2 regions of the Aquisalimonas sp. APHAB1-3 genome follow, and region 2 is predicted to be linked to the other one. Evidence: riboswitches for the same ligand, from Rfam matches in the RefSeq annotation. Region 2 holds a riboswitch; the other holds the start of a gene.

Region 1 (5,824 bases), on a different contig from region 2:
CGTCCAGGCGGCTGACGGGATAGAACAGCCCGCCCAGGTAGATCAGCGGTGTCAGCACGAAGGTGGTGACCACTGAGGTGTGGTCAAAGGTGCGTGCATAGATGCCGTTGATGAGCCCGGCGAAGGAGAACAGCAGCGCGGCGAGCACCGCCATGCCGGCAATGGCCGCCGGGTGGTGGAACTGCAGCCCGGTCAGTGGCAGCGCCAGCGCGGCCACCAGCAGCCCCACCAGCAGTCCGCGCAGTACGCCGCCGGTGACGAAACCGGCAACGATCAGCCACGGTGGCATGGGCGCCACCAGGACCTCCTCAATGTGACGCTGAAGCTTGGCGCCGAAAACCGCCAGGGTCACGTTGCTGTAGGCGTTGGTGACCACTGCCAGCATCACCAGACCGGGCATCAGGAACTCCGTGTAGCCCACGCCGCCGAAGGTGCCGATCTCCCGCCCCACGAGCTGGCCAAGCACCACGAGAAACAGGGCCGCGTTCACCACCGAAGGCAACAGTGTCTGGATCCAGGTGCGCACAACGCGGCGAAGCTGCTTCACGACCATGCCGCGATAGGCATTCCAGTAGAGCGCCGCTGTCATGCCGGTGCCTCCTGCCGTCCGCGCAGGCGCTCCAGGAACAGCTGCTCCAGCCGATTGCTCTTGTTACGCAGACTGGTCACCTGCACCCCCGCTTCGGTGAGCGACGCGAACAGGGTGTTGAGATGCCGGCCTCTGGGCACGTCCACCTCCAGGGTGCGCGCATCCACGGCGCGGACCGTGACGCCATCGAGACGGAGCGGTTCCGGGCAATCGACGGCCAGATCCAGTACCAGGGTGTCGTGGTCCATCCCCTGCAACAGGGCTCCGGGGCCGCCGCGGGCGATGAGGCGACCGTCGTCGATGAAGGCGAGATCGTCGCAAAGCTGCTCCGCCTCCTCCAGGTAGTGTGTGGTCAGCAGCACCGTGGTGCCGGCGGCGTTCAGCCGCTGCAGCACGGCCCAGAGGTCGTGGCGAGCCGCAACATCCACACCGGCGGTGGGCTCGTCCAGCACCAGCAGCCGCGGCTCGTGCGCCAGGGCACGGGCGATCATGAGCCGCCGCTTGAGGCCGCCGGACAGCCCCCAGGCGGTCTGCCGTGCGCGATCGGCCAGCCCCATCAGGGACAGGACGGCATCGGTGCGCTGCCGTGCGCGGCGCGGCGACAACCCGTAGTAGGCCGCCTGGGTGGCGACGATCTCGGCCACCGGTTCAAAGCTGTTGAAGTTCACCTCCTGGGGGACCAGGCCGATGAGCCGCCGCGCGGCAACCGGCTCCCGTGCCAGATCGTGGCCGAACACGCGCACCGTGCCCTGTTCCAGCCGCACCAGCGAGGTCAGCAGGCCGATCAGCGTGGTCTTGCCGGCCCCGTTGGGGCCGAGCAGGCCAAAGAAACAGCCAGCATCCACCGTGAGATCCACGCCCGCGAGACCGGTGCGACCGCTGGCGTAGTGTTTGGTCAGGCCTTCCAGCGCGATTGCCGGCGCGCTCATGCCGCCACCCCCGTGGTCGCCGTACCCACCAGACGACCGCCCCGATCCACCGCGCAGACGTCCAGCATGACGGCATCGGGCAGCGTGCGCCGGGCCTGATCATAGGCGCGGGCACAGATGCGGTCCGCCAGGGGAATCCCTGCGCTCTGGCACAGGGACAGGGCCTCGATGCTGGTATTGCAGGCGGTCATGCGCATGCGCAGGTGGGTATCGGCGCCCAGAGCGGCCGCTTCGCCGGCGAGGCGGTCAAGGTCGATGGCGCACTTGCGGCTGTGGGTATCGGCGTGGCCGGCGGCGAACTTGCTGAGCTTGCCGAAGCCGCCGGCCAGGGTGACCCGTGGCACCGGATGGCGTTTGATGTACTTGAGCACGCCACCGATCAGGTCGCCCATCTCGATCAGCGCCATGTCACCAAGGCGGTAGCGGGCACGAGCCATGGCCTCGCTGGAGCCACCGGTACAGCAGGCGATGTGGGTGATGCCGTTGGCGCGGGCCACGTCGATGGACTGGTGAATGGAGGCGATATAGGCAGCGCACGAGAACGGTCGCACGATTCCGGTGGTGCCCAGGATCGACAGCCCGCCCTGAATGCCGAGACGTCCGTTCATGGTGCGCTCGGCGATGCGCTCGCCATTGTCGACACCCACGAAGACCGAGAATCCGCCCCGGTAATCGAGGGCGGCGGCACACTCGAGGAGATGATCGGTCATCATGCGCCGGGGCACCGGGTTGATGGCCGGCTCGCCCACCGCGACGGGCAGACCGGAGCGGGTGACAACCCCCACGCCAGCGCCGGCATGGAACGTGAGCCCCGCCTCCCTGCGCGGCTCGGCATGCGCCCACACCCGGGCTCCGTGGGTGGCATCGGGATCATCCCCCCCGTCCTTGATGACCCCCGCCTCCGCGCCATCCCCGGTGCGCCGGAGATCATTCAGGACCAGCTCGACGCGCTTGCCCTTGGGCAGGACGACTGTCTGGCGCTCGCCCACGTGATCCCCCAGCGCCAGACGGGCGGCCGCGGTCGCCGCGGCCGTCGCGCACACCCCGGTGGTGAGACCGGTGCGCAAGGGACCGCCGCCGTCACGGCTTTCCGGGCGCATGGAGGGCGCGCCGGTGGCTGATTGTGGCTGCTGCGTGTCGGTCACGTCTCGCGGTCCCTCGTCAGATGATCGCGCGACGGGTGCAGAGGCTGGGTGGGTACCGATCAGCGGGACAGGTGTTCACCACCCGGTTCCGCCGCACCCCGCGGCACCAGGGAATTCAGGCCGGTCTCCGGGCTGGTGGTGTAGGGTCCTTCCCCGGCGGATCGCCTTCCCGACGCACCCGTGCGGGCGTCGTCAGTGGCCTGTGATCCGGTCGTCACCACTTACCGTTGCGGGGGCAGCGCCGGCCTTGCACGCGACGCGTGCGCACCGGCTTCCCGATTATCCCCAATTGCACGCGGGGCACCTGAAGCTGGCTGTACCTTATGGGACCCCCTTGGGGTGGTCAACCGGAGACAAATGAACTGAATTGATACAGACTCTATGCAACACCTAACCATCATCAATGAGCCTACGGGTAGGATGACATGACCGGGAACGACGCACAGGACCGGACGGTGGATCCGGACGAACTGGCGCGCTATCGCGCGCTGGCGGCGATGTGGTGGCAGTCCGATGGCAAGCTGTGGCCCCTCCATGTGCTGAACACGCTGCGAACCGGCTACATCCGTGACCGGCTGGCGGAGCAGTATGATCGTGACCCGGCCGAGCCGGCACCACTCGCCGGTCTGCGCATGCTCGACATCGGCTGCGGCGGCGGGCTGCTCAGCGAGGCCATGGCCAGGCTCGGGGCCACGGTTCACGGGGTGGACGTGTCCGACAGCAACATCCGGGTCGCCCGCCTGCACGCCCGCGAACAGGGTCTGGACATCACGTACGAGACTGCCACGGCCGAGGCGCTGGCCGGGCGCGGCGCCCGCTACGACGTGGTGCTGAACATGGAGGTGGTAGAGCACGTGGCCGACCTGCCGGCGTTCATGGCCGCCGTGAACCGTCTGGTGGCGCCGGGCGGCCACACCTTCGTGGCCACCATCAACCGCAATGCGATCTCCTTTGTCGTGGCCATCGTGGGCGCGGAGTACATCTTCCGGCTGCTTCCAAAAGGCACGCACCAGTGGTCCCGGTTTCCCACCCCCGCCGAAATCGAGACACTCATGGAACGGGACGGCATCACGACGATTCAGCGTACCGGCGTCAAGGTCAATCCATTGACGCGGCGCATGTGGCTGTCACCCTCGGAGAGCGTCAACTACATGCTGCTGGCCAGGCGCCAAGGAGAGGGGGAGACATGAGTGACGAGCCACAGCCCGTCGCCCTGGTAACGGGAGGGGCCCAGGGCATCGGCCTTGGCGTGTCGCGCAAACTGCTGTCGTCGGGGTGGCGCGTGTCGGTCATCGATCTGGACGGCGAGGCGCTGGCGGCACTGGACGATGAGTGCCGGGACGACCAGCGGCTGTTCACGGTGCAGGCGGACGTCGCCGACGAGGCGGCCGTGGAAAGCGCCGTGGATGCCACGCTGGTGCACTATGGCCAACTCGACGGTCTGGTGAACAACGCCGGTGTCGCCGACCCGCTGAGCGGACCGGTTGAGGCGCTGGCCCTGAAGGACTGGCAGCGCTGGCTGGACGTCAACCTGACCGGCACCTTCCTGTTCAGCAAGCACTGCACGCCGCACCTGGCGGCGCGCCGGGGTGCCATCGTCAACATCGCCTCCACCCGGGCGCTGCAGTCTGAGCCCGACAGCGAGGCCTATGCCGCGAGCAAGGGGGGTGTGCTGGCGCTCACCCACGCGCTGGCGGTGAGCCTGTCCGGACGGGTTCGCGTCAACGCCGTCAGCCCGGGATGGATTGCGGTTGAGGATCACCGCAAGCCGGGCCTGCGCGAACCCTCGACCCTCACGGCAGCCGACCACGCCCAGCACCCCGCCGGTCGCGTGGGCCGCCCGGAGGACGTCGCGAACCTCTGCACCTTCCTGCTATCGAGCGCAGCCGGGTTCATCACCGGCGAGAACATGGTCGTCGACGGCGGCATGACACGGCGGATGCAATACGCGGACTAGTTCACCGGCCCTCGGTCCTGTGCCCCGACTCCGAGGCGTCGGCCTCGGGGCGCGCTTCGATGATGCGCGCCTGGCGGCCGTCCACATCCACATCCAGCCGATAGACGCCGGGCTGCAGCACCTCGGCATCCAGCACGGATTCGGCAACCTCCTGCTCAGCGTCCGGAAGGGGCTCTCCGTCCGCGGTCTCGAAGCGGACATCGTCCGCGGCCATTACCGCCACGGCGAGCGATAACCCCGCTGCTGCCACCACCAATGGGCCCAGGCCGGGCCTCGGTCGACCTGCTCTCATTTCACGCTCCTTCCGGATAAGGCACATCAGGACCTGCCATCAATAGCCCACTGACCGCTCCCGTGTCCGCGCGTTCAGATTTCCTGATATGGTCGGCTCACCAATAACAACGAAGAGGCCGCCTGCCGTGGACACCACTACCCGCCCCAACGCCGTGCTTACCGTACTGTGCGGCGCGTTCACGGGACTGGTCGTGATCGTCTTCGCCCGCCTGGCCTTTGGCGTGCTGCTGCCGCCCATGCGTGCCGACCTGGGGCTCACCTACCAGCAGGCAGGCACGCTCGGCACGGTCACCGCGCTGGGTTACCTGCTGTTCGTGCTCGCTGGCGGCGCCGCCGCCGCTCGCTGGGGGCCGCGCCGGGCCGTGGTGTTCGGCCTGATCACGGTGGGGATCGGTTTTGCGGGGCTCAGCGTTGCCACGGCCTACCCGGCATTGCTCGCACTCAAGGCGCTGCTCGGCTTTGGCACCGCCTTCAGTTTCGCCCCCATGGTCTCACTGCTGGCCGCATGGTATCCGGCGAAGCGCGGCTTCGTCATCGGCTGCATGTCGGCGGGCATCGGCGTTGGGACACTGCTGATCGGCTTTCTGGTGCCCTGGCTGCAGACACTCTTCGGCGACGCCGCCTGGCGGGTGAGCTGGGGGCTGTTCGCGGCGGCGGCCGCCGCCGTGGCCACCCTGGTCATCATCGTGGTGCGGGATCCACCGGGGTCACGCATCGCGGCCGGGGAACGGCCGCCCTCCGCGGAGAAGTGGCTGATCTACCGCCACCCGCGCATGCTCATCGTCGGCAGCGTCTACGGGCTGATCGGACTGACCTACATCGTGCAGGCGGTCTTCATGGTCAGCTTCGTGGTGGAATCGGGCCACCCGGAACGGACCGCCGGCCAGCTGCTCGCGATGATGGGGCTGCT
Region 2 (5,824 bases):
CCGCAATGACCCCCCACAGGGCGCTGTCCTCGGCACCCACGGGAACCGTGTTCAGATCAGCCTTGATGACGGAGATCCGGCTTGGTTCGATGCCGTGGTCCTGCGCTTCCCGGGCAAGCTCGCGACGTCGGTCCTCGCTGGACGACTCGGTGGGAATCACGGTCAGCAGGTGAACACCGCGGCCGGTCTGTGCCGCCAGTGCTCTTGCGGGGGCGATGGCGCGGAGGGAGCGCGGCGTCCTCTCCACGGGGACAATGATGTCAGCGGCTGTCATGTCGGGTCCTCCTGGGTGCGATGATGCGGCCGGTGAAAATCCGGGCGACTGTTCATACTGTGCGCCGCGCGCGAGGCGTTGGTCTTGATCCGGATCAACTGACTGGCAGCGGGGAGGGTGTTCAATGGAGGGCGTCACTCCGTTGCCCCGTGCCGGGAGGAAGCATGCCCAGAAGTACCGTACCGACTCAGGACATCAATCCGCCCGATGCGCCTCCCCCGATCGATCGTCTGGTGCGAGCGGCCATCGGCCGCGCCACCATGGGGCTTTCGCCGGCCGCTTTGCAGCTGGCCTACCTGGACTGGGCACTGCACCTGGCCAGTGCACCGGGCAAGCAGTCGCAGCTGGTGGACAAGGTCCTGCGCAAGGCGTCGCGGCTGGCGCTCTACGCCAGCCAAAGCCAGCGTGGCGGCGCGGTGCCCTGCATCGACCCCCTTCCAAATGATCACCGTTTCGACGCGCCCGAATGGCAGCAGTGGCCGTTCAATATCATCCATCAGTCGTTTCTGCTCACCCAGCAGTGGTGGCACAACGCCACCACCGGGGTGCGCGGTGTCACGCCCCACCACGAGGAGGTGGTCAATTTCGTTGGCCGGCAGATCCTGGACGTGTTCTCGCCAAGCAATTACCTGTTCTCCAACCCGGAGCTGCTGCGGCAGACGATGGAGGAGGGCGGTGCGAATCTGCTGCGAGGGGCCGAGCACCTGCGCGAGGACTTCCAGCGTGCACTGAGCGGTGCGCCACCGGCAGGAGCGGAGACGTATCAGCCGGGCGATAACGTGGCCGTGACGCCCGGGAAAGTGATTTACCGGAACCGGCTCATGGAACTGATCCAGTACGAGCCTGGGACGAAGACTGTCCATCCGGAGCCCATTCTGGTGGTGCCGGCGTGGATCATGAAGTACTACATTCTCGACCTCAGCCCTGAGAACTCGCTGATTCGCTACCTGGTGGAGGAGGGGTACACGGTCTTCGCCATCTCCTGGAAGAACCCGGATGCCGCCGACCGCGATCTCAGCTTTGACGATTACCGGCGACTTGGTTTGATGGCGGCGCTGGATGCCATCAGTGCGGTTGTGCCTGGCCAGCGCGTGCATGGCGTGGGGTATTGCCTGGGCGGCACGCTGCTGATGATTGCCGCTGCGGCCATGGCCCGCCAGCGGGATGAGCGGCTGGCCACGCTCACCCTGTTCGCCGCCCAGGCGGACTTCCGGGAGCCGGGGGAGCTGGGGCTTTTCATCGACGACAGCCAGGTCACTTTCCTGGATGACATCATGTGGGAAACCGGTCATCTGGACGGCAAACAGATGACCGGTGCATTCCAGCTGCTGCGCTCACAGGACCTGGTGTGGTCTGCGTCCATAAATCAGTATCTGCGCGGCGAGCGCATGCCCATGAATGACCTCATGGCCTGGAATGCGGATGCCACCCGCATGCCTTATGGGATGCACAGCGAGTACTTGCAACGGTTGTATCTGGATAACGAGTTCGCCGACGGCCTGTTCGAGGTGGACGGGGAAGTCGTCCACCTGGCCGACGTGGGCGCACCGTTCTTCGTGGTGGGCACTGAGCGGGACCACGTGGCACCGTGGACGTCCGTCTACAAGATCAATCGGTTGGCCCGGAGCCCGGTGACGTTCCTGCTGACCAACGGCGGGCATAACGCCGGGATCGTGAGCCCGCCGCAGCACCCGCGACGCCGGTACCGGGTCAACACCCATCAGCCGGACGAGCTGCTCATGCACGCCGACGCATTCGTGCAGCAGGTGCCGGTGCAGGACGGGTCCTGGTGGCCCGAGTGGCGGGAGTGGCTGCGGGCGCGTTCCGGCAACCGGCGCAAACCGCCGGAGCTCGGGGCGCCCGGTCAGGGCATCGTCCCCATGGAAGACGCGCCTGGGCAGTACGTGTTTCTGAAATAGGCTGCGCTCGAATCCGTGTTCGAACCCGGGAGCGTGGAAGCGCGCCCGGGGTGTACCATACGCCGGCGTATTCAGCCCATGTACACGAGCAAGGAGTATGGTGATGCTGCAGGCGATCTACGAACACCGCGGTCCGGTGCCCCAGGACGTCATCGACGCGGTGGAACGGGAGACCCCCACCCCCGGTGCCGGCGAAGTGCTCATGGAGGTGGTCGCGGCGCCGATCAATCCGTCCGACGTGCTCACGCTCACCGGCGAGTACGGCATGCTGCCACCTCTGCCGGCGGTGGGCGGCAACGAGGGCGTCGGGCGGGTGGTCCAGTGCGGAGAGGGCGTGGACGGCTTCAGCAGGGGGCAGACCGTGCTGCTGCCGGTCGGCTGTGGTTCTTGGGCAACCCACGTGCTGGCACCGGCCCGCAAGCTGGTACCGCTGCCCGACGACGCCGACCCGGAACAGCTGGCGATGATGACCGTCAATCCACCCACCGCGTCACTGCTCATGAGTGAGTTCGTGGATTTGCAGCCGGGAGAGTGGCTGATCCAGAACGCCGCCAACTCCGGTGTCGGTGGCTACCTGATTACCCTGGCGAAGCTCCGTGGCCTGAAGACGGTCAACGTGGTGCGGCGCGCATCGGCGGTGACACCATTGCAGGAGCAGGGTGCCGAGATCGTCCTGGTGGATGGGCCGGACCTGGCCGAGCGTGTTGCCGAGGCCAGCGGCCATGCCCCGGTGCGATTGGGGATCGACGCCGTGGGTGGATCGGCCACGGACCATCTGGCATCGGCCCTCAGCGACGATGCAACCCTGGTCAATTACGGCATGATGAGCGGCGATCCCTGCATGGTGGCGCCGCGGCACCTGGTATTCCGCAACCTGAGCGTGAAGGGCTTCTGGCTTGCCCGCTGGTTCCAGCACGCCACACGCGAACAGCAGCAGGGGCTCTACGGGGAATTGGCCGGCATGATTGCCTCCGGGCAGCTTTCGGCCCGCGTCCACGCCCGCTTCGACGTCGCCGACATCAAGGCGGCCGTGGCCGAGGCCGCCTCCGGTGAGCGGACTGGCAAGGTGCTGGTCACGCCCGCGGTCTGATCCGTCCGGGGCGGGGCGGATTGCGCCGCGCCCCGTTGACTGACCGTTCACGCCACGCGCTGGCGCCCTGGCAGTCGCAGCACCTCCCCCAGCAGCCAGGACGGCGTGGTTGAATCCCCGAGTTCCAGCGTGCCGTCGCGCTCCAGCAGTGCCCCGGCGCGATAGCTGTTCAGCATGTGGTGCACCCAGCGCGGGGCGCCGCCACGGGATTCCATGCGCTGCAGCAGTTCGATCAGTGCTTCCGCACCGTCCGCGTCCAGGTGGTCCGGTGCGTTGTGCGCCGCAGGTCCGCCGATGCGGTCCACGGCCGGGCCGATGAATCCGCGCCACTCCAGCGGCTCGACACGGGCGCCCAGCCCGTGAAGAACCCGGCGCAGCAGTGGATCGAGACGGGTCCGCAGAACCAGTGCGTGGTGTCCGTCGAACGCAGGGGTGGCTGTTGCGTAATGGGGTGTAATCGTCTGCATGTCGGGCTCCTCCGAACATCCCTGATTGTGTGATGCCGACGCGCCGGGTGGCCGGGCGGGCATCGCGGCTGGAGAAGCCTTCGCGGGTATCCGGAGGTGGTGTGCACCGTTGCCGGAGAACCTTGGCGCGAGGCTCCCGTAAACGTCTTCCGCGGTATTCGGGCTCGGCGAATGCATCCGCCATACCGTTGCGCGACAGCCCCGGACTCTCACCGGTGTTCCCCGCTGAACCATCACGATGTGGTGGTTCTTTTGAAGACGGGCCCAAGATATAGGTTGGTGTGGATCCGTGCAATAGCGGCCGGAACACATTCATGCACTGCGTGCATGGTGGGCGATGAGACGATTTCATGGGTTTGATGATTGACCCCTCCGATGGGCCATCTCTACGGTCGAAAGCAGGTCAACCCGCAGGGCCGGCCTGCAAGAGCCATAACAGGGGGGGCAACCCCGGGGAGGAGAAACATGAGCAGTACAGTAGCCATGGGAAAGTGGAGCGTGAGCGTGATGATCGGCCTTGGCCTGGCGTTGCCGCATGCCGGGGCGACAGCCGACGACGAGACCATCACCTGGCGTGTTCAGTCGCACTGGCCCAGTGCCAGTACCTCCTACGAAGCCAGTCTCGAGAAACTGCGGGATCAGCTCTACGAGCGCACCGACGGCCGGCTGGAACTGGAACTCTACGAAGCCGGGCAGCTGTTCGGCACCGACGAGATCTGGGCGGCCGTCGAGCGTGGCATCGTCGAGATGGGGACCACGTCGCCGTTTTTCCTCCAGGACCGCCTGTCCCTGGCCAGCGTTGCCGCTGGGCTGCCGTTCTCATTCCAGGAGGTTTGGGAAGCGGTGTACTTCTATCGCCACCTGGGATTCGAGGAGATGATCCGCGAGGAGGCGTCCGAGTACGGTGTTTTCTACCACCCGGACAAGATGCTCACCCAGGAGATCGTGCTCAGCGAGCCCATCGAGTCCATGGAGGATTTCGAGGGTGCGCGCATCGCCACGTCGGGGCTCAGTGAGACCGTGCTCTCGGAGGCAGGAGCCGCGGCCCAGTACGTGCCCGGCGAAGAGCTTTATCAGGCCCTCTCCACCGGTGTAGTGGATGGCGGACACTGGGGAGCGTACCAGGGTGCCGACAGCATGAGCCTCTACGAGGTCGCGCCCTATCACGTGGAGCCGCCGCTCAGCATCAGCGACGACACGTTCATATTTAACGAGGAGGCCGTAGAGGCGCTCCCCGAAGACATCCATGCCATTCTCATGGATACTCTGGAGGAGCACTACTGGGAGCGCACCAACGAGTACATCTATCACGAGGAGATGACCAAGCAGCGCGTGCTTGCCGAGGACGGGGTGGAGCTGAACCCCTTGCCGGATGATGTCCACGAGCGTCTGGTAGAGACCTCCGAGGCCCACTGGGACAATGTCGCCGCCGAGAGTGACGAGGCGGCGGAAGCCGTGGCCATGCTGCGCGAGTTCCTTCAGGATCTTGGCCACCTCGACGAGGATTGAGGCGGTCCGCTCCCTGAAGCAGGCCGGAACCTGCCACTCCGGGGGTGTCGTCCCCGGATGGCAGGTAGTCGCAGCCTTCAGGCGGGTTCCGGCTCTGTGAGGCCCCAGGCCGGGAACGGGTCCTCCATGCGCCGCCAGGCCTGCGGGCCGCCCGCCAGCTCCGAATCCGTGAGCAGGCAGGCGTCGAGCCGGGCCGTCAGCGCGTCGCGATCCATGTCGATGCCGATCAGCACCAGCTCCTGCTGGCGGTCCCCATGGGGTTCCTGCCAGCGTTCGCGGATGAATGCGGTGGCTTCCGGATCGTCGGGCCAGGCGCCTTCCGGCGCTGCCGCCCACCAAACCCCGGCTGCACCGTGCTCGGCGGCCGGGCCGGCCTGGGACCAGTTGCCCACCAGATCGTGCCGCGAGGCCAGCCAGAAGTGGCCCTTCGAGCGGATCACTCCGGGCCATTCGGAATGGATCAGATCCCAGAAGCGACGCGGATGAAACGGGCGCCGTGCGCGGTAGACGAAGCTGCTGATGCCGTATTCCTCGGTCTCCGGCGTGTGCTCGCCGCGCAGCTCCA

Evidence for each region. Region 2 has a riboswitch for cobalamin ahead of ACNSTU_RS16875 (hypothetical protein). Riboswitches for the same ligand answer to the same signal wherever they lie in the genome.
Region 1: linked by a shared signal. The riboswitch ahead of ACNSTU_RS08790 (cobalt-precorrin-5B (C(1))-methyltransferase) and the one ahead of ACNSTU_RS16875 (hypothetical protein) in region 2 are both predicted to bind cobalamin.

Annotation. Positions count from the first base shown of each region.
Region 1 is NZ_JBLWFT010000004.1:119,032-124,855, reverse strand. Features, by position in the region: gene ACNSTU_RS08800 (ABC transporter permease) at 1-589, opposite strand, end outside; gene ACNSTU_RS08795 (ABC transporter ATP-binding protein) at 586-1,518, opposite strand; gene ACNSTU_RS08790 (cobalt-precorrin-5B (C(1))-methyltransferase) at 1,515-2,618, opposite strand; cobalamin riboswitch at 2,764-2,986, opposite strand; gene ubiG (bifunctional 2-polyprenyl-6-hydroxyphenol methylase/3-demethylubiquinol 3-O-methyltransferase UbiG) at 3,089-3,853, shown strand; gene ACNSTU_RS08780 (SDR family oxidoreductase) at 3,850-4,620, shown strand; gene ACNSTU_RS08775 (hypothetical protein) at 4,622-4,912, opposite strand; gene ACNSTU_RS08770 (MFS transporter) at 5,040-5,824, shown strand, end outside.
Region 2 is NZ_JBLWFT010000020.1:15,184-21,007, reverse strand. Features, by position in the region: gene ACNSTU_RS16890 (universal stress protein) at 1-274, opposite strand, end outside; gene ACNSTU_RS16885 (PHA/PHB synthase family protein) at 439-2,193, shown strand; gene ACNSTU_RS16880 (zinc-dependent alcohol dehydrogenase family protein) at 2,297-3,283, shown strand; gene ACNSTU_RS16875 (hypothetical protein) at 3,331-3,750, opposite strand; cobalamin riboswitch at 3,884-4,013, opposite strand; gene dctP (TRAP transporter substrate-binding protein DctP) at 4,216-5,259, shown strand; gene zigA (zinc metallochaperone GTPase ZigA) at 5,337-5,824, opposite strand, start outside.